4 regions of the Azonexus sp. GW821-FHT04F04 genome follow, and region 2 is predicted to be linked to each of the others. Evidence: riboswitches for the same ligand, from Rfam matches in the RefSeq annotation. Region 2 holds a riboswitch; each other region holds the start of a gene.
What was found. Region 2 has a riboswitch for cobalamin ahead of bluB (5,6-dimethylbenzimidazole synthase). Riboswitches for the same ligand answer to the same signal wherever they lie in the genome.

Region 1 (5,076 bases), on a different contig from region 2:
ACCGTAGGAAACCTTGAAACTACCCACTGTCAACGCCAGCCCGATACTCGCCACGGCCAGAAGGCCGAGGCTGGCGAGAATCAGGAAGGCGCGGTGACGGGTGGGCATGAATTGTTACTTCGGACTGTAGCGGATACCGACGAAGGCGTTCATGCCCGGCGTGGCATAGGTGTCGGCCAACACGTACTCTCGGTCGAACAGATTGTTGACCCGGGCGAAAACCGACCAGTCCTTGGCAAATCGATAGGCTCCATAGAGGTTGGTGAGCGAATAACCGCCCAACTTCTTGGCCGGCTGGCCGAAAGGATAATCCATGCGGTCGTCGCTGACCTGTTCCTCGACGCGCCATTCCCAGGCGCCATGCGTTTTGCCGATGGCTGCGGCGACGCGATTCTGCGCGCGGCGGGCCAGACGAAGATCGGTGTCCAGATCCTTGGCGTCCAGATAGTCGTAACTGGCCTGAACGTTGAGGCCGGCAAGCACGCCCTCGTAGGCCAGGGTGATGCCTTCCAGTCGCGCGCTGCCGACGTTGCTCGGCGTATTGGTCCACACGATCAGGTTTTCGACGCGATTCAGATACCAGGTCAGCGAAACGTGCTGTGTACCGGTTTCGAAATGCAAGGCCGCTTCGCGGTTGCGGGCATTTTCCGGCACAAGGTTGGGGTTGCCGTGATAGCCAAAACTCAGGGGGTAGTAGAGGTCGTTGAAGGTCGGTGCCTTGAAGGCGGTGCCGTAACCCACGTTGGCACGCCAGTTGCGCGAGAAGCGATAGCCGTAGGCCAGCGAGCCGGTCGTCTTTTCGCCGAACTGCGAATTGTCGTCGCGGCGCAGGTTGGCCTGCAGGCGGTGCGCTTCGTAGCCAAACGTCCAGCCACCGAGCAGGGAATTGTTGGTTCGTTCGCGGACGGCGTAGGCGGCCGTGGTGTCGACCTCCTGTTCCAGGCGCTCGGCGGCGAGCAGGAAATTGCCAAACCGGGTGCGCAGATCGTTTTGCCAGGAATATTGGCGCTGATCAGTCCGGAAATTGCTGTTTCGCAACCCGTTCTTGATGTCATCGGAATCATCGGCGCTCGTCCCGACAGTGACCGTGCTGGTCCAGTTTTCAGTCAGCGCGTTTTTTATGAACGCATTCATGCTGCTCACGCTGTTCCGGTTACGCCAGTCGACCGTTGCGCCGCTGCCGTCGTACTTGCTTTCCCCGTCGCTGTAAAAGAAATTGATGCCGGCTTCATGGCCCTTGGCAAAGCTGTAGGCCAGCCGGCCGCTCAGGCTGTTCATCCAGAAACCGTCGCGATCCTTGTTGGCTGTGGCGGTCCACGGCTTGCTGTTGAAACCGGCAGTCGAATGGGTGGCCGCATTCAGTGCGTAACGCCAGCCGTTCTGCGCGCCAGAAAATCCACCGGAGGCCGAGGCGGTATCGTAAGAGCCAGCGCCCACTTCGCCATAAAAGCGGAGAGGTCCGTCACTTTGGCGAGTGAATACCTGAATGACCCCGCCGATGGCATCGCTGCCATAGAGCGATGAGGCCGGGCCGCGGACGATTTCGATACGCTCGATCTGGCTAGCTGGGATGCGATTCCATGAAGCGCTGCCCGAAGTGGCCGATCCCATGCGCATGCCATCCACCAGCAGCAACACATGGGCGCCGCTTGTGCCGCGCATGTACAGCGATGAGCTGGCACCGAAGCTGCCGTTGACCGAAAATTCGATGCCCGGTTGCCGCGACAGAATTTCTTCGAGGCTCGATTGGCCGGCCGCATCAATGGTTTCGCGTTCGATCACGGAAACATCCGACAACTGTTCCGCGACGCGCATTTCCTGACGCGTTGCAGTGATCAGAATGGGGTCAAGTGCGGCGAGCTGGTCGACGGCGAAAGCCGCAGGGGCAAAAGACAAGGCCAGCAGCGCGGCCATTGGTTTCAAACGTGGATACATGGTTTTCCTTTTCCCGGCGGGCGTCCCCGCATGCCGGAAGAGCATTGAAAAGGAAGTGCGAGGGGAGAAGGGCTGGTTGCGTTAACCCGCACCACACCCCCGTGGCACTTCCGCTTTTTGTCTCAGGCCGGTATCCGGGCTCACAAGTCTTGACGTATCGCCTTCCCAGGTTGGCACCCAGTGGCATGTTGATACGCCCGCACTTGCTTACCGTTGCGGGGGCAGCAGCGGATTTGTCTCGTTGGAGACGCACCGCTTTCCCGTTTAACTGCGTTTGGAGAAACCTTACGCAGCACCTGACACGGCGCGCATTCTACATTCATTCGTGCTGCAGCGCATCAGGCGGCATGCTGGTGTTTGCTATAAACCACTTTTAGAATAATGGCTTAGTCCTTGACCACGCGGCGTTTTTCCCTCTATAGTTCGTCGCATGAATGTGGAACTCGAAACGCTAGAAGCCAAAATCGAACAGGTTGTCGCACTGGTTCATCAGTTGCGCGCCGAGAATGAGGTTTTGAAGAACCAGATGACCGCGGCCGAGGCTGAACGGCTGCATCTGCGGCAGACGATGACGGTCGCCCGCGAGCGACTTGAAGGTCTGATGGACAAGATTCCCGAGGATGTCTGAGATGAGTGGCGAGCCGAATTTCCTCGACGTCAAGATCATGGGTCGCGAATACCGCGTCGCCTGCACGCCAGAAGAGCGTGATGCCCTGCTCTCGGCGGTTGATCTGGTCGACAACAAAATGCGTGACATCGCGCAGCGCACCAAGAACACCATCGCCGAACGCGTCGCCGTCATGGCTGCCCTGAACATTGCCCACGAGCACCTTTCCGGGGCTGCCGGCGGGGCTGGAAAAGAGTTCTCGGAAGCAGTTGATACTTCCGAAACGAAGCGTAGAATCGGTGACATGGGAGCACGACTTGATGCCGTGCTTGCGCCCCAGCAGCAACTGGACCTGTAGTCGGTTCTGCTGACCCCGGCGCCGCCCGCCGAGCGTCCCCTGCGGTGTTTGTTAAGGCCATACATTCCTTGAACCAATGCTAATTGGCATCGGTTGCGGACCATCAATCCGCTGTTGTGCGCGCTCCCAGTGAGCGTGCCTGATGCGGAAGGAATGCGACCACTCTGGACCCAGGTTCAGGATGCCGGCCTGACGGCACTTGCGGGGGCCTTTTTTTTGCCCTCGAAATTACCTGAACGCATGCAATATTGGCTGATGAAATCGGAGCCGGACGAGGTTTCCATCGACGACCTCGCTGGCGCGCCGGGACAGGCGTTTCCGTGGTTCGGTGTACGCAACTATCAGGCGCGAAATTTCATGCGCGATGCGATGCAGGTCGGTGACCTTGCCTTCTTTTACCACTCCAGTTGCGCCGAACCGGGCATTGCCGGCATTTGCGAAGTATGTTCCGAGCCTTATCCGGACGAGACGCAGTTTGCTACGGTCAACCGGTATTTTGACCCAAAATCGAAACCGGAAAATCCGCGCTGGTGGCTGCGCGATGTCCGGTTCGTCAGCAAGTCGCACCTGATTCCGCTGGCCAAACTGCGCGGTTATCCGGAGCTTGCCAACATGCGCCTCCTTGCCCGCGGCAACCGCCTGTCGATCATGCCGGTCACGCCCGACGAGTGGGCATTCATCAACCGTCTCATGGCAGATAACTCATGACAATCTGGTGGCTGGCCTATCCCCTGCTGGGAATCTTCGGCGGCTTCGTTGCCGGTCTGTTCGGCGTTGGCGGCGGGCTGACCCTCGTCCCGTTCATGTACATGCTGTTCGTCGCCCAGAACTTCCCGCCGGAGCATGTCATGCATCTGGCGCTCGGTACCTCGATGGCGACCATCGTTTTCACGTCCATTTCCAGCATGCGCGCCCACCATGCGCATGGCGCGGTGCGTTGGGATGTTGTCCGCAATCTGGCGCCGGGTCTGGTGCTTGGGACTTTTGCTGGCTCGCTGGTCGCTGGTCAGGTGCCGACCGGGCCGATGACGGTGATTTTTGTCGTCATCGTTTATTACGCCTCGATCCAGATGATCCTCGATTTCAAGCCGCAAGCCCACCGGCAACTGCCCGGACCGGCCGGATTGTTTGCTGTCGGGGGCGCTATTGGGGGCGTGTCGAGTCTGGTTGCTGCGGGGGGCGGTTTTCTATCGGTGCCGTTCATGCTGTTCTGTAATGTTGCCATCCACTCGGCGGTTGGCACCTCGTCGGCGCTCGGTTTTCCGATTGCCCTGGCTGGCGCCATCGGCTACATCGTTGCTGGTTGGAGTGACACTGGTTTGCCCAATTATTCGCTGGGCTACATATACCTTCCGGCTTTCGTCGGCATCGTCGTGATGAGCATCCTGATGGCGCCGGTCGGCGCCAAACTGGCGCACAAATTGCCGGTCAAACAACTGAAGCGGGCATTCGGCGGTTTTCTCGCCCTGCTCGCCACCAAGATGTTGTACAGCCTGATCGGCTAGGCGGATTATGAGATTGCTTGTTCTCGGAGCGACCCCGGAGAATAGGCGACCCCTATCCACCCATGCCGCCATCGCCAGATACTGATGGCGAACGGATGTAGCTACCAGGCCAGCACGTAGCGGCCGGTAAACGCCCCAATCGCAGTCGTGATGGAGATTGCGACCACGTACCAGATGGCGACAAACATGGCGCCATCGTTTACGCATGCAACCGTATAAGCCAAGGCTGCGAGCGAGCCCGACAGGACACCGGAAATCGCGCCAGCGGCGGCAAGCCGAGTCGGAATACCCCTGCGCAATCCGGCCTGAATGATGATGAGGCCAGGAAGGGCGGCGGCGACGATGACCCCTACACAAATTGGCGCGGACAGTTGTCGCACCCCTAGTGGCGGGATGCCGCTGCGATCGAAGAGCGCGCCGGCGAGAAGAAATAGAACGCCTGGGAGCAAAGCCAGAGGGCTTGTTGCCATCCCCGGGGTTCCGGCGGCGCGGACGAGAATGACGCCACCACCGGCGAGCAGAATCATTGCTGCAGCCTTGAACTGGAATGGCCAGGCCGTCAGCATCGTGGGCAGATCCGGACGCAACCCGGATACGCCAATTACAATGAGCAAGGCTGCGACAGTGGACAGCGTCAGGCTTGCCCACACGGTGCGACCAAAGGACATGGC
Region 2 (5,076 bases):
GCGGCGAAATCGACCTGCTCGGTTTCCTGCATGCCGGCCCAGGCGAGCAAGGCGGTCAGCGCTTCCGGGTGATCGAAAACGCCGTGACAATAGGTTGCGAAGACCTGGTTGTCGGGGGAAATGGCACCGTCGGGCACGCCATCCGCCAGCTGAACGGCGCTTTGCGCCAAGCCGGTGCCGCGCGTCACGCCGAGGTGAATCTCGTAGCCTGTCATCGCTGGCTGGCCGGGAAGCGACAAGTGACCACTCACATTTCGTAGCTGCTTCTCGGCTTCGAGCGTCGTTTCCACATCCAGCACGCCCAGCCCCGGCGTGCTGCCCGGCTGGCCTTCCAGCCCCTGCGGATCGTGGATCAATTGGCCCAGCATCTGGTAGCCGCCGCATAGGCCGACCACCTTGCCGCCATAACGCAGATGCTTGTGAATGGCCGCCGCCCAGCCCTTTTCGCGCAGCCAGTCGATATCGGCACGGACAGCCTTGGAACCGGGCAGAACGATCAGGTCGGCCGCCGGCGCCGTTTCGCCCGGGCCGATCCAGCGGAAATCGACTTCCGGGTGCAGGCGTAATGGGTCAAGGTCGTTGTGGTTGGAAACACGCGGGTAAGCCGGCGCGATGACTTTCAATTTTGGCGTTTTTTCCCGGTCGACCGTGGCAGTCGCGATGGCGTCCTCGGCATCGAGCATCAGGCCGTGCAAATAAGGCAAAACACCGAGAACCGGCTTGCCGGTCCGCTCTTCCAGCCAGGTCAGGCCCGATTCAAGCAGCGCGATGTCGCCGCGAAAACGGTTGATGACGAAGCCCTTGACCCGCGCCTGCTCGGTCGGCGACAGCAGCTCCAGCGTGCCGACGAGATGGGCGAAAACCCCGCCCCGATCGATGTCGGCAACGATGATCACCGGGCAATCGACCGCCTCGGCAAAACCCATGTTGGCGATGTCGCGGTCGCGCAAATTGATCTCGGCCGGCGACCCGGCCCCCTCGACCACCACGCAGTCGTAAGCCGCCGTTAGCCGCGCCCACGACTCGAGTACCGCCCCCATCGCCCGCGGCTTGTACTCGTGATAGGCCTTGGCATCAAGGTCGAAAGCCACCTTACCATGAATGATGACCTGCGCCTTCTTGTCCGTCGTCGGCTTCAACAACACCGGATTGAAATCGGTATGCGGCGCCAGCCCGCAAGCCAGCGCCTGCAACGCCTGCGCCCGCCCGATCTCGCCACCATCCACCGTCACCGCCGAATTCAGCGCCATGTTCTGCGGCTTGAACGGCGCGACACGCACGCCCCGACGCTGCAGGATGCGGCACAAGGCGGCAACCAGCGTCGTCTTGCCGGCATCGGAAGTGGTCCCTTGGACCATGAGGAAGGAACAGGGCATGGATCGTGTCAAAAATGAAAGCTGGGATTATCCCGGATTAGTGCACTGTCCGGACCTTGCGTAATCCGTACGCGAGGCATTAAATGCCATTAGACTTAAGGCGCCAGCACCAGACAAAATCAATTGGCCCCACATCAATGGAACGGCTTACCTTCTTCCCGATTGCGATCATCACCGCGCTCATTTCCATCCGACTCAATCTGACCTACGTTGGATTCGCCATGTTGATTGGCCTGGTATTGCCGATCACATTGCTGGTGCGCAGGAAGGAAACTTACGCCTCCGCAATGCCCGGCTACGCATTTGTAGTGGTTGGGCTGGTGATAACACTCATTGCGTATTTGGTTTGCCTTCATTACGGCATTTCATTTGAAGCCTTGGACCAGGATAGGTCATTTTCCAGAGTTGTCCGTCGACTGCCGTATTTTGGCTTGACGTTCCTGAGCGCGGGAATTACAGCACTTGCCATATTTCTTGTCCGACGGTTGCGTGGCTGAACCGCCCTCCATCGCCTTACCCCACCCCCACCTGCTATCCTTCGCCCTTTAGATCTCTCGGTGCCGTTTGCGGCGCTTTCACAAATTGTCCCTGACGCGAAGACGAGCCGAAGACAGTGCATCTGCACGGCGAGGCGTAATCGACAAAGTCGGGGGCATTTTGTGAAAGCGCCGAAACGGAGAATCGGGAAGGCGGTGTGATCCCGCCACGTGCCCAACGCTGTGAGGGGGACGGATGCACAATGGCCACTGCGAGCAAACGCGGGAAGGCGTGCATTCCGGAAGAACCCAAGTCAGAAGACCGGCCGGGAGATGATTGCGGGCTGCGTGGACGGCAGCCTTTGTTTTTCCAGAAGGGGACTCCATGGAAAACCCATCCGCGCCGCAGGCGCAAGCTTTTTCCGACGTCGATCGGGCGGCGGTTTATCAGGCCATTTTCAGTCGGCGCGATGTGCGCGGCCAGTTTTTGCCGACGCCGGTGCCCGACGATTTGCTCGCCCGCGTGCTGATGGCGGCGCATCATGCGCCGTCGGTCGGTTTCATGCAGCCGTGGAATTTTTTGCTGGTGAAATCGGATGCGGTGAAGCAACGCGTCCATAACGTTTTTGCCGAGGCCAACAACGAAGCGGCGCTGATGTTCCCGAACGAGAAGCGCGAGATTTACAGCCAGCTCAAGTTGCAGGGCATTCTCGAAGCACCGATCAATCTGTGCATCACCTGCGACCGTTCTCGCAGCGGGCCGGTGGTGCTCGGCCGCACGCACATGCCGACCATGGACCTCTACAGCAGCGTGTGCGCCGTGCAGAACCTCTGGCTGGCGGCGCGGGCCGAGGGGCTGGGCGTCGGCTGGGTGAGCATCTTTCACGAGAAAGCGCTGCAGGACGCGCTCGGCATTCCGCACCACATCGTGCCGATTGCCTATTTGTGTATCGGCTACGTCAGCCATTTCAACAACAAGCCGGAGCTGGAAAAGGCGGGCTGGCTGCCGCGTCTGCCGATCAACGATCTGGTCTATTTCGAGCAGTGGGGCGACTCCGATTTTGGGCAAAATTTCCCGTTGACCGTGGCATTGGCCAAAATGCAGTCCGACATTCAGGAAAAGGGCGTATTCCCGGCATGACGCTCACGTTTGACGCCTACGCCATGCCGCTGGCTGCCCTGAGCGCGGTTTTGCTCGACCGCCTGCTTGGCGAGGTCTCGCACTTTCACCCGCTGGTCGGCTTCGGCAATCTGGCCTCGGCCATCGAAAAACGGCTCAACCGGCGCTCGCTGGCCGGCGGCGTGCTGGCCTGGCTGCTCGCCGTCGGGCCGTGGGTGGCGCTGGCGTTCTGGTTGCGGCCGCTGGCGCCGTTTGCCGTCGATGTCGTCCTGCTCTATTTCGCCATCGGTGCGCAGAGCCTGTGCGAGCATGCCGAGGCCATCGCCAAACCCTTGCAGGAAGGCCGGCTCGACGAGGCCCGGCAACGCGTCGGCTGGATCGTTTCGCGCGAAACTTCTGCGCTCGACGAATCCGGCGTCGCCAAGGCCGGCGTCGAATCGGTGCTGGAGAACGGCAACGATGCCATCTTCGGTACGCTATTCTGGTTCGCCCTGCTCGGCGGGCCGGGCGCCGTGCTGTTCCGGCTGGCCAACACGCTCGACGCGATGTGGGGCTACCGCACCGAGCGTTTCAACCTGTTCGGGCGCTTCGCCGCGCGCTTTGACGATGCCTTGAATTTCATTCCCGCCCGCCTGACCGCCCTGACCTACGCCGTGCTCGGCCAGACGCGCAACGCGCTGGCCTGCTGGCGGGCGCAGGCGCCGGGCTGGGACAGCCCGAATGCCGGTCCGGTCATGTCGGCCGGCGCCGGCAGCCTCGGCGTGCTGCTCGGCGGCGCGGCGATTTATCATGGCCAGGAAGAAATCCGCCCGCCGCTCGGCGCTGGCCCGGCGCCCGTCGCCGCCGACCTCAGCCGGGCGATCAGCCTGATCCAGCGCAGCCTGTGGCTGTGGCTGGCCACCTTTTTCGTGATTGGATTCGTCAATGCTTGAACACGGTGGCGGCCTGCGCAAAGCCGCGGCGCACTACAACATCCCGCTGGAAAACTGGCTGGATCTGTCGACTGGCATCAACCCGGCAGGTTGGCCGGTACCACCGCTCTCGGCCGATTCCTGGCAGCGTCTGCCCGAGGAAAACGATGGTCTGGAAGCCGCTGCCGCGGCCTATTACGGCAACGCCAACCTGTTGGCCGTCGCCGGTTCGCAAGCCGCCATCCACTGGCTACCGGCCCTGCTGCCGCGGGCCATGGTGGCCTGCATTTCGCCGATTTACAGCGAGCACCCCCAAGCCTGGCAGCGCGCCGGGCACAAGGTGCGTTTCCTGCAGAACGCCATGCTGCCGCGCGCGCTGGCCGTCGCGACGCCCTACGTACTGCTCTGCAACCCGAACAACCCGACGGCTGATCGCCACCCGCGCGAGATCGCCATCGATGCCGCCCAGCAGCTCAAAAAACGTGGCGGCTGGCTGATCATCGACGAAGCCTTCATGGACCCGACGCCGGCAGAGAGCCTGACGCCGTTGGCCGGCACCGAGGAAGCGCCCAACCTCATCGTGCTGCGTTCGATCGGCAAGTTCTTCGGGCTGGCCGGGGCACGTGTCGGTTTCGTCTTCGCCGCGCCCGACATCCTGAACCGGATGAACGAGGCGATGGGACCATGGACGGTGAGCGGCCCAGCCCGCGAAGTCACCCGGCTGGCGCTGCAGGATACCGCCTGGCAAGCCGCCGCCCGGCCCCGACTGATCGCCGCCGGGGAACGTCTGCACCAACTGCTGGCGCCACTCGGCGAGGTCAAATCGACGGCCTTATTCGCCACCCTGACCAGCGCCCAATCGGCCGAATTGCACGAAGCCCTCGCCCGCCAGGGCATCCTGACCCGCCATTACGACCAACAACCGCTGCTCCGTTTCGGCCTGCCCGGCGACGAAGCCGGTTGGCAGCGCCTAGCCGACGCCCTTTCCGCCTGGAGAAACATTTGAAATTTGGCCTTTTTTTCCGGTTGACCGTGGCAATGCTCATTTCAACCGCCGCCCACGCCGATCTCGTCGTCAAGGACGACACCGGCCAGGAAGTCCGCCTCAAGGCGCCGGCCAAACGCATCGTCACCCTTGCCCCGCACGCCGCTGAAAGCCTCTACGCGGCAGGCGCCGGCCCCAAGCTGGTGGG
Region 3 (5,076 bases), on a different contig from region 2:
GCCCAGCGTGCGCAGGTAGTAGGTCGTCTTCAAACCGCGCAGCCAGGCCAGCTTGTAGATTTCGTCGAGCTTCTTGCCGGATGGCAGCGCCAGGTAGAGGTTCAGCGACTGGGCCTGGTCGATCCATTTCTGGCGCCGGGCTGCTGCTTCGATGAGCCACACCGGGTCGATTTCGAAAGCGGTCGCGTAGCGCGCCTTCAATTCGTCCGGCACGCGCTCGATGCGGGCCAGCGAGCCGTCGAAATATTTCAAATCGGCGACCATCACTTCGTCCCACAGCTCCAGCGCCTTGAGGTCGCGGACCAGCGCTTCGTTGACCACGGTGAATTCGCCGGACAGGTTGGATTTGACGTAGATGTTCTGGTACGTCGGCTCGATGCTGGCCGAGACGCCGACGATGTTGGAAATGGTCGCCGTTGGCGCGATGGCGACGCAGTTGGAATTGCGCATGCCGTGGCGGGCGATGCGTTCCTTCAGGCCGGCCCAGTCGAGCGTTGAGTCACGGTTGAGTTCGACATGGCCGCCCCGCCCGGCTTCCAGCAAATCGATCGAATCGAGCGGCAGGATGCGCTGGGCCCACAGGCTGCCGGGGTAGCTCGAATAGCGGCCGCGCTCGCGGGCCAGTTCGGTCGATGCCCCGTAGGCGTGGTAGCAGACGGCTTCCATGGTCCGGTCGGCAAATTCGACGGCTTCCGGCGACGCGTAAGGCAGGCCGAGTTCGTACAGGCAATCGGCGAAACCCATGATACCGAGGCCGACCGGCCGGTGGCGGAGGTTGGCGTTGCGTGCCTTGGGCGTCGCGTAGAAATTGATATCGACGACGTTGTCGAGCATGCGCAAGGCGGTCTGCACGGTGCGCGCCAGCTTGGCCTGGTCGAGGGCGCCATCCTTGAGGTGGGCCAGCAGATTGACCGAGCCGAGATTGCAGACGGCGGTTTCCTCGTCCGAAGTGTTCAGCGTGATCTCGGTGCACAGGTTGGACGAATGCACGACGCCGACGTGCTGCTGCGGCGAGCGCAGGTTGCAGGCATCCTTGAAGGTGATCCAGGGATGCCCGGTCTCGAACAGCATGGTCAGCATCTTGCGCCAGAGCTGGACGGCGGGCAGCTTCTTGTGCAGCTTCAGTTTCCCGGCGGCAGCCTTGGCTTCATAGGCGACATACGCCGCTTCGAATTCGGCGCCGAACTTTTCATGCAGATCGGGCACATCGACCGGCGAGAACAGCGTCCATTCGCCGTGGTCGATAACCCGCTTCATGAACAGGTCGGGAATCCAGTTGGCGGTATTCATGTCGTGGGTGCGGCGCCGCTCGTCGCCAGTGTTCTTGCGCAGGTCGAGGAATTCCTCGATGTCGAGGTGCCAGGTTTCAAGATAGGCGCAGACCGCGCCTTTGCGCTTGCCGCCCTGGTTGACCGCGACCGCCGTGTCATTAACCACCTTGAGAAAGGGAATGACGCCCTGGCTCTGGCCGTTGGTGCCCTTGATCCGGCTGCCCAGCGAGCGCACCGGCGTCCAGTCGTTGCCCAGGCCACCGGCGTATTTCTGCAGCAGGGCGTTTTCCTTGATCGACTGGTAGATGCCTTCGAGATCGTCGGCCACCGTGGTCAGGTAGCACGACGATAGCTGCGAATGCAGCGTGCCGCTGTTGAACAACGTCGGCGTCGAGCACATGAAATCGAAGCTGGAAATCAGGTCGTAGAACTCGATGGCGCGGGCTTCGCGGTCGATTTCGTTCAAGGCCAGGCCCATCGCGACGCGCATGAAAAAAATCTGCGGCAGTTCGATGCGACGGCCGTCGATGTGCAGGAAATAACGGTCGTACAGCGTCTGCAGGCCGAGGTAGCCGAATTGCAGGTCGCGCTCGGGCTTCAGGGCGGTAGCCAGGCGCGGCAAATCGAAGGAGGCGAGGCGCGGGTCGAGCAGTTCGGCTTCGATGCCCTGGGCGATGAAATTGGGCAAATATTCGCTGTTGACAGCAGCAATCTCGCTCAACGACCGCGCTTCGCCGAGCACTTCGCGGCCAAGGCTGGCCAGCAGCAGGCGCGCCGTCACCTGGTTGTAGGCCGGCTCGCGTTCGATCAGGGTGCGCGCGGCGAGGATCAGCGCCTGGTGCACGTCAGCCAGCGGCACGCCGTCGTAAAGGTTGCGGATGGCGCTGTCGAGCACCCGTTCGGCATCCACCGCACTGCCCAGCCCGGCGCAGGCATCGGCGCACAGGCCGGCCAGTTCGGCGCGGTCGAGCGGCCGGCGCTGGCCGCCATCCAGAACGTGGATCAGCGGCGCGCCGGCCAGCGGCTGGGCGACCGAACGCTCGCTGGCCCGCCGTTCGCGGTAGAGCACGTAGGCCCGCGCCACGTCGTGCTCGCCGGAGCGCATCAGGGCCAGTTCGACCTGGTCCTGGATGTCCTCGATATGCACCGTGCCGCCATCCGGCATCCGCCGGGTCAGCGAACGGACGACCGCCTGCGTCAGGTGGGCCACGACGTCGCGCACCCGTGACGAGACGGCACTCTGGCTGCCTTCGACGGCGAGAAAGGCCTTGGTCAGCGCGACGGCGATCTTGTCGGCATCGAAGGCGACGACCGCGCCGTTGCGGCGGATGACTTGCAGGGCGGCGGCGGCGATTTCGCTGCCGGTGGATAAGCTCAGGACATTGGATGACAAGGCGATTCTCCGTATCGGGGGGCGGAGAATCGACGAGGCGCCCGGCCGCCAATCGGCGCGACCGACCGCAGCGCCCGCGGGCAGCAACCCGTGGTCGAATCGGTCAGGCGAACGAACGGCAAGAAAGACACGCAATAAACCTCTCGTCAGGGACACCCCGCCCCAAAACCATGAAAGAAAGTTCGTTGCGGCAGGTCTCCTGGCTCTCGGTTCAGCGCGCTCCACCTACCTTCCCGGACGCATCCAGTGGCATGTGTTGGCGAAGCGCTCGCCGATTACAGTTGCGGGGGCAGCCCCGGAATTCAGACCTTGCGGCCTGGCACCGGATTCCCGTTTTAATCCCCTTGCGGGGAACCTTCAACGGCTCGAAGTCTAGTTGGGGCATATCGGATATGTCAAGCGCGCGACCACTACATTTAGTACTCGAATACAAAAACACCACTACATGTAGTGGAGTTTCGAGGGCTTCGGCGAGTCAATTTGCAGGCTTGTTGCTCGTATCACTTCGGCTTGATTGCTCGGCATTGATTCTGTTGTGTTCGATTTTTCCTGGTTCCGATTTTTTCTCAACATGGCCTTGCAAAGGCGATCAGCATCTTTCCGTACCTCGCTAAGCAATTTGACTTTCAACTCCCGCAGGTAACGACAAGGTGAATTTCGTCATACCCTCCGTCGAGCTTACAGTGATGTCCCCGCCATGTGCAGCCAAGATAGAACGCGTGATTGCCAGCCCCAAGCCAGAACCCTCGGTTGTCCGCTGGCGAGAGCTATCAGCACGGTAAAAACGATCAAACAAGCGAGGCAAGTGCTCGGCTGGAATACTTGGCCCGGTGTTTTCAACGGCCAATTGAACCACCTCGTCGCGATGCATTTCGATTGCTACCGTTACCGTTCCACCGACCGGGGTATAGCGCAGCGCATTGGAGAGCAGATTGCTGATTGCCCGGCGCAGCATCAGACGGTCACCGGATACGGTGCCGTGCCCAACGACCGACAGGCGAATTTCCTTTTCCTCGGCCAGCAACCCGTAGAACTCCATCAATTCCGCAACCTCGTCGGCAAGTTCGAGTCGCTCCTGATGCGGGATGAGTTGCTTGTTCTCGGCCTTGGCCAGGAAAAGCATGTCGGCGATCGTCCGCGACAAGCGCTCGAACTCTTCGGCGTTGGACGCCAGAATGTCCCGATATTCGTCGGCCGATCTGGCGCGCGACAGCGTGACCTGGGTTTGGGTCAGCAAGTTGCTGACCGGCGTTCTCAGTTCATGGGCAAGGTCTGACGAGAAGTCCGACAGGCGCTGAAAGGACTCTTCCAGCCGCGACAGCATGTCGTTCAGGGTGCTCGCCAAGTCGCCCAGTTCAAGGGGAATAGCCTCGACTGGCAGACGGGTGTGCAACCGGTTGGCGGTGATCGCGGCAGCTTGACGCTTGATCGTCTGCAGCGGTGCCAGTCCGCGCCGGACGACAAACCATCCGAGCAGGCCCATGGCCAGCGTGGCCAGCAGCATGAACACCCACAGGGTTTGCCGGAAAGCGCCCATGAAATGTTCGTGATGCGATATTTCGGTGGCCACCACGACGGTATACGAGGATCCGGCCTGGCCTCCGGACGTCAAAGTGGCCGAAATGCCCCGCCATGGGAGACCATCGTCGGCGACCCATTTGATCGGGCGTCCACTACCGGTCGCCAGTCGATCGCTGAGCAATTCAGTGGGCAGAACAAGCCCTACATGGGCATCCAAGCGTTGCCGATTAGGTCCGACTACGGCAATGACCAAACCGTGATGCCCAGTCAAAGCCTCATCCAACTGTTTTGCCAGCGTCTCGCCACTTGGCGTGGCCAGCGCTTTCTCAAGAACATGCTTGGCCAACTCCATTTTGCCGGCCAGCACCTCGATGTCCTGCTCTTCGAAGTGTTGTTCCACCGAGCGCCCGATCAGCAACCCAAGCAGGAACAGCACGAATACCGACGCCAATGCAAACCACAAGGTTAGGTGAAGCGTCAGTGATCGACTCTGTGTTTGACTCAATCGGTAATCTCCAAAACGTAGCCCATGCCCCTGACCGTGCGCACCAGCTTCGGTTCGAAGCCTTCGTCAATCTTGACCCGCAGGCGTTTGATGGCGACTTCAATGACATTCGTGTCACTGTCGAAATTCATGTCCCAAACCTGGGAGGCGATCAATGAACGGGGCAACACCTCACCCTGGCGGCGCAGCAATAGTTCGAGCAAGGCGAACTCCTTGGCGGTCAGGTCGATACGTTTCCCCGCACGGGTCACCCGACGGCGCAGCAGATCGAGTTCAAGGTCAGCTGCACGCAGAAACTCCGACTCTTTTGCCTTCCCACCCCGCCGCAACAAGGTTCTGACACGGGCCAGCAACTCGGAAAAGGCAAACGGTTTGACCAGGTAGTC
Region 4 (5,076 bases), on a different contig from region 2:
CCATGACTTCGTCCCACAGGCCAAGCGCCTTGAGGTCGCGGACCAGCGCCTCGTTGACCACGGTGAACTCGCCGGACAGGTTGGATTTGACGTAGAGGTTCTGGTAGGCCGGCTCGATGCTGGCCGAGACGCCGACGATGTTGGAGATGGTCGCCGTCGGCGCGATGGCGACGCAGTTGGAATTGCGCATGCCGTGGCGGGCGATGCGTTCGCGCAGGGCGTTCCAGTCGAGCTTGGCGTCGCGATTGACGTCGAGATGCCCGCCCCGCCCTGCTTCCAGCAAGTTGATTGAATCGAGCGGCAGGATGCCCTGATCCCACAAGCTGCCGGCAAAGCTCGAATACCGACCGCGCTCGCGGGCCAGTTCGCTCGATGCCGAATAGGCGTGGTAGCAGACGGCTTCCATGGTTTTGTCGGCGAAATCCACCGCCGCGGTCGACCCATAAGGCAAGCCGATTTCGTACAGGCAATCGGCGAAACCCATGATGCCGAGGCCGACCGGCCGATGCCGCAGGTTGGCGTTGCGCGCCTTGGGCGTGGCGTAAAAGTTGATGTCGACGACGTTGTCGAGCATGCGCAAAGCGGTGCTCACGGTGCGGGCCAGCTTGGCCTGATCCAAGGCGCCGTCCTTCAGATGCGCCAGCAGATTGACGGAGCCAAGGTTGCAGACGGCGGTTTCCTCGTCCGAGGTATTGAGCGTGATCTCGGTGCACAGGTTGCTCGAATGCACGACGCCGCAGTGCTGCTGCGGCGAGCGCAGGTTGCAGGCATCCTTGAAAGTGATCCACGGATGGCCGGTTTCGAACAGCATGGTCAGCATCTTGCGCCACAGCTGGACGGCGGGGATTTTCTTGTGCAGCTTGAGCCGGCCGGCGGCGGCCTGCACCTCGTAGCCGACGTAGGCCACCTCGAACTCGGCGCCGAATTTTTCGTGAAGATCGGGTACATCGACCGGTGAAAACAACGTCCATTCGGCGTTGTCCATCACCCGTTTCATGAACAGGTCGGGAATCCAGTTGGCCGTGTTCATGTCGTGCGTACGGCGGCGCTCGTCGCCGGTGTTCTTGCGCAAGTCGAGGAATTCCTCGATGTCGAGGTGCCAGGTTTCGAGATAGGCGCAGACGGCGCCTTTGCGCTTGCCGCCCTGGTTCACGGCGACCGCCGTGTCATTGACCACTTTCAGGAAAGGAATAACGCCCTGACTCTGGCCGTTGGTGCCCTTGATCCGGCTGCCCAGAGAGCGCACCGGCGTCCAGTCGTTGCCGAGGCCGCCGGCGTATTTCTGCAACAGCGCGTTTTCCTTGATGCTCTGGTAGATGCCGTCGAGATCGTCGGCGACGGTGGTCAGGTAGCACGACGACAGCTGCGAATGCAGCGTGCCGCTGTTGAACAGCGTCGGCGTCGAGCACATGAAATCGAAGCTGGAAATCAGGTCGTAGAACTCGATGGCGCGGGCTTCGCGGTCGATTTCGTTGAGCGCCAGGCCCATCGCGACGCGCATGAAGAAAATCTGCGGCAGTTCGATGCGGCGTCCTTCGATGTGCAGGAAATAGCGGTCATACAGCGTCTGTAGCCCAAGGTAGCCAAACTGCAGGTCGCGTTCCGGCTTGAGCGCGGCGGCCAGACGCAGCAGGTCGAAGCTGGCGAGGCGCGGGTCGAGCAACTCCGCGGCGATGCCCTGCTTGATGAAATTTGGCAAATATTCCGGGTTGACCGTGGCAAGCTCATCCAGCTTCACCGGCCGGCCGAGCACTTCGCGCCCCAGGCTGGCCAGCAACAGGCGGGCGGTGACCTGGTTGTAGGCTGGCTCGCGCTCGATCAGGGTGCGCGCGGCAAGGATCAGCGCCTGGTAAACGTCGGCCAGCGGCACCCCGTCGTAGAGATTTTTCAGGGCGCTATCAAAGATGGTTTTACCCGAAACCACGTCGCCAAGCCCGAAGCAGGCAGCTTCGCAATTCCTGAGCAGCAAGGCGCGATCAAGCGGCTGACGCACGCCGTTATCGAGCACATGGAGTTCGATAACAGCGGGCTCGTCCCCATGGCTGGCCGCCCGCTCACCGGCGCGGCGCTCGCGGTAAAGCACGTAGGCGCGGGCCACGTCATGCTCGCCAGCGCGCATCAACGCCAGTTCAACCTGATCCTGGATGTCCTCGATATGCACCGTGCCGCCGTCGGGCAGGCGGCGGGTCAGCGAATTGACCACCGTCTGCGTCAGGCGGGCGACGACCTCGCGCAGACGCGACGACACCGCGCTCTGGCTGCCCTCGACAGCAAGAAAGGCCTTGCTCAGCGCGACGGCGATCTTGTCGGCGTCGAAGGCAACGAGCGCGCCGTTGCGGCGGATGACTTGCAGAGCAGCAACCGCGAAGGCGTTAGCGGCTGAAAGAGACTGGACATTGGATGGCAAGGCGATTCTCCGTATCGGGGGGCGGAGAACCGAGTGCGTAACCGGCCGGCGCACGCGGACCAGCGCTGCGGAGACAAACCCGGCAACGACTGGACACGACGGACAAACAGCAATGGACCACGCAAAAAACCTCTCGTCAGGGACACCCCGCCCCAAAAACATGAAAGAAATTTGTCGTGGCAGGTCTCCTGGCTCTCGGTTCATTGCGTTTCACCCGCCTTCCCGGACGCATCCAGTGGCATGTGTTGGCGAAACGCTCGCCGATTACAGTTGCGGGGGCAGCCCCGGAATTCAGACCTTGCGGCCTGGCACCGGATTCCCGTTTTAATCCCCTGAAAGGGAACCATCAACAGCGCCGAGTCTAACGACGACGCATGCCATGGTCAACACCGGAACACTAAATAAGGCCTCAGTACTCACACCAGACACTACCGGTAGTGTTTTTTACCGGAACAGACGCCAGAGGATGCCGTCCGTGAGAAAATCCGTCCATGCGACCCCTAGCCTTCGTAGACCTCGAAACCACCGGCGCCACCGCCACCCATGACCGCATCACCGAAATCGGTATTGTCGAAGTCGATGCCGACGGTTCCGTGCGCGAATGGCAGCAGCTGGTCAATCCCGGCATGCGGATTCCGCCTTTCATCGAGCAACTGACCGGTATCAGCAACGACATGGTGGCCGATGCGCCGCCGTTCGAGGCTGTCGCCGCCGAAACCATGAAGCGCCTCGAAGGCCGGCTGTTCATTGCCCACAACGCGCGTTTCGACTATGGCTTTCTCAAGAACGAGTTCAAGCGCCTCGGCATCACGTTTCGCGCCTCGGTGTTGTGCACCGTCAAGCTGTCGCGCACCTTGTTTCCCGAGCACAAGCGGCACAATCTCGACAGCCTGATCGAGCGTCATGACCTGCAGGCCGAGGCCCGGCACCGGGCGCTGGCCGACGCGCAACTGATCCACCAGTTTTGGCAAAAAATCCACGTCGACCGCAGCATTCACGACATCGAAGCCGCGCTCAAGGCGCAGAACGCCCACCCCAGCCTGCCACCGCATCTCGACGCCGGGATCATCGATGAATTGCCCGAAGGCCCCGGCGTTTATCTGTTTTACGGTGAAAACAATCTGCCGCTCTATGTCGGCAAGGCCAAGGACATCCGCCAGCGCGTGCTCTCGCATTTTGCTGGCGACCACAGCGCTGCCAAGGAAATGGAACTCGCCCAGCAGGTCAAGCGCATCGACTGGGTCGAAACGGCTGGTGAAATTGGCGCGCTGCTCAAGGAATCGGCGCTGGTCAAGCAATTGCAGCCAAGTCACAACCGCCAATTGCGCAAGAACGACGAGGCCTGCACATGGACGCTGGTCGACGAGGGCGAAGGCTGGCTGCGCCCGCAACTCATGGCCCTGGCCGATATCGATGCCGGCCTGACCAGTGCCTGCTACGGCCTGTTCAAGACCACAAAAGAAGCCAACAAGGTGCTGCAAGCACTGGCCCAGTCGCACAATCTGTGCGATGTGCTGCTCGGGCTGGAAAAAGTAAAACCCGGCAAACCGTGCTTCGGCCACCAGATCCGCCGTTGCAAGGGGGCCTGCATTGGCGCCGAACCCTACGCCAAACATACAGTTCGTCTGATCTCGGCGCTCGTCGGCCTCAAGCTCGTCGCCTGGCCCTTCGCCGGCCCGGGGCTGTTTCGCGAGGGCGACCAAATCCACCTGATCGAAGGCTGGCGCTACCTCGGCAGCGCCGCCTCGGACGAAGAACTGCACGCCCTGCTCGACAGCCCGCGCCCGGCCTTTGACCGCGACATCTACAAAATCCTCACAAAATACGTCGGCAAGCTGATTCCGTTATCATCGAGCCGACCATCCTGAACGGAACCATCATGAAAACCGCCGCCCTTGTTATCGCCACCCTCTCGGCTTTCTCCCTGCCCACCGTCGCCGAAGAAATCGGCTGCTCGACAACGACCTGGAAACTGATCGGAGCCAATCACCGGGTCTGCATTTACGCCTACGACGACCCGAAGATTCCCGGTGTGACCTGCCACGTCAGCCAGGCCCGCACCGGTGGCGTCAAGGGCAGCTTCGGGCTGGCCGAAGATCCGTCGCAGTTCTCGCTGGCCTGCCGCCAGATCGGCCCGATCACCCTGCCCCCCAAGCTGTCGGAAGACGAAATCGTGTTCAGCAACGACACCTCGATTTTCTTCAAGGAAACCGATGTCCATCGCTTCTTCGACCACAAGCGCAACGTCCTGATTTACATGGCGATCAGCCGCAAGATCATCGAAGGCGCCCCGGCCAATGCCATCTCGACCGTGCCGATCCAGCCGTGGGGCGGCAAGTAAGGTGAAAACCTCGCGCGACGCGATCAGCCCCTACATCACCAAGGACGGCTCGGAAATCCGCGAATTGCTGCACCCGGCCCACCACGGCGCGCGAAACCAGAGTCTGGCCGAAGCGCTGGTGCCGGCCGGCTGCACGACCTTGCTGCATCGCCATGAAGTGACCGAAGAGATTTACCACGTCACCGGCGGCACGGGAATCATGACACTGGGCGCTGAAAAATTCCCGATCGGCCCCGGCGACAGCGTGCTGATCCCGCCCGGGACGCCGCATTGCGTGGTGAATACGGGGGAAGCGACGCTGGTCATTCTGTGTTGCTGTGCGCCGGCT

Region 1: linked by a shared signal. The riboswitch ahead of AC07TV_RS01370 (TonB-dependent receptor domain-containing protein) and the one ahead of bluB (5,6-dimethylbenzimidazole synthase) in region 2 are both predicted to bind cobalamin.
Region 3: linked by a shared signal. The riboswitch ahead of AC07TV_RS21035 (ribonucleoside-diphosphate reductase subunit alpha) and the one ahead of bluB (5,6-dimethylbenzimidazole synthase) in region 2 are both predicted to bind cobalamin.
Region 4: linked by a shared signal. The riboswitch ahead of AC07TV_RS14095 (ribonucleoside-diphosphate reductase subunit alpha) and the one ahead of bluB (5,6-dimethylbenzimidazole synthase) in region 2 are both predicted to bind cobalamin.

The regions. Positions count from the first base shown of each region.
Region 1 covers NZ_JBWKSX010000001.1:282,396-287,471, forward strand. Annotated here, with positions in the region: gene AC07TV_RS01365 (FecCD family ABC transporter permease) at 1-108, opposite strand, end outside; gene AC07TV_RS01370 (TonB-dependent receptor domain-containing protein) at 115-1,935, opposite strand; cobalamin riboswitch at 2,044-2,250, opposite strand; gene AC07TV_RS01375 (hypothetical protein) at 2,366-2,563, shown strand; gene AC07TV_RS01380 (cell division protein ZapA) at 2,565-2,900, shown strand; RNA gene ssrS (6S RNA) at 2,934-3,112, shown strand; gene AC07TV_RS01390 (EVE domain-containing protein) at 3,156-3,608, shown strand; gene AC07TV_RS01395 (sulfite exporter TauE/SafE family protein) at 3,605-4,405, shown strand; gene AC07TV_RS01400 (NrsF family protein) at 4,507-5,076, opposite strand, start outside.
Region 2 covers NZ_JBWKSX010000008.1:120,949-126,024, reverse strand. Annotated here, with positions in the region: gene AC07TV_RS15870 (cobyric acid synthase) at 1-1,376, opposite strand, end outside; gene AC07TV_RS15865 (hypothetical protein) at 1,514-1,873, shown strand; cobalamin riboswitch at 2,009-2,197, shown strand; gene bluB (5,6-dimethylbenzimidazole synthase) at 2,238-2,993, shown strand; gene cbiB (adenosylcobinamide-phosphate synthase CbiB) at 2,990-3,904, shown strand; gene cobD (threonine-phosphate decarboxylase CobD) at 3,897-4,889, shown strand; gene AC07TV_RS15845 (cobalamin-binding protein) at 4,886-5,076, shown strand, end outside.
Region 3 covers NZ_JBWKSX010000016.1:6,011-11,086, reverse strand. Annotated here, with positions in the region: gene AC07TV_RS21035 (ribonucleoside-diphosphate reductase subunit alpha) at 1-2,664, opposite strand, end outside; cobalamin riboswitch at 2,837-3,038, opposite strand; gene AC07TV_RS21030 (heavy metal sensor histidine kinase) at 3,275-4,690, opposite strand; gene AC07TV_RS21025 (heavy metal response regulator transcription factor) at 4,687-5,076, opposite strand, start outside.
Region 4 covers NZ_JBWKSX010000007.1:19,642-24,717, reverse strand. Annotated here, with positions in the region: gene AC07TV_RS14095 (ribonucleoside-diphosphate reductase subunit alpha) at 1-2,407, opposite strand, end outside; cobalamin riboswitch at 2,569-2,770, opposite strand; gene AC07TV_RS14090 (3'-5' exonuclease family protein) at 2,899-4,275, shown strand; gene AC07TV_RS14085 (CreA family protein) at 4,287-4,748, shown strand; gene AC07TV_RS14080 (cupin domain-containing protein) at 4,750-5,076, shown strand, end outside.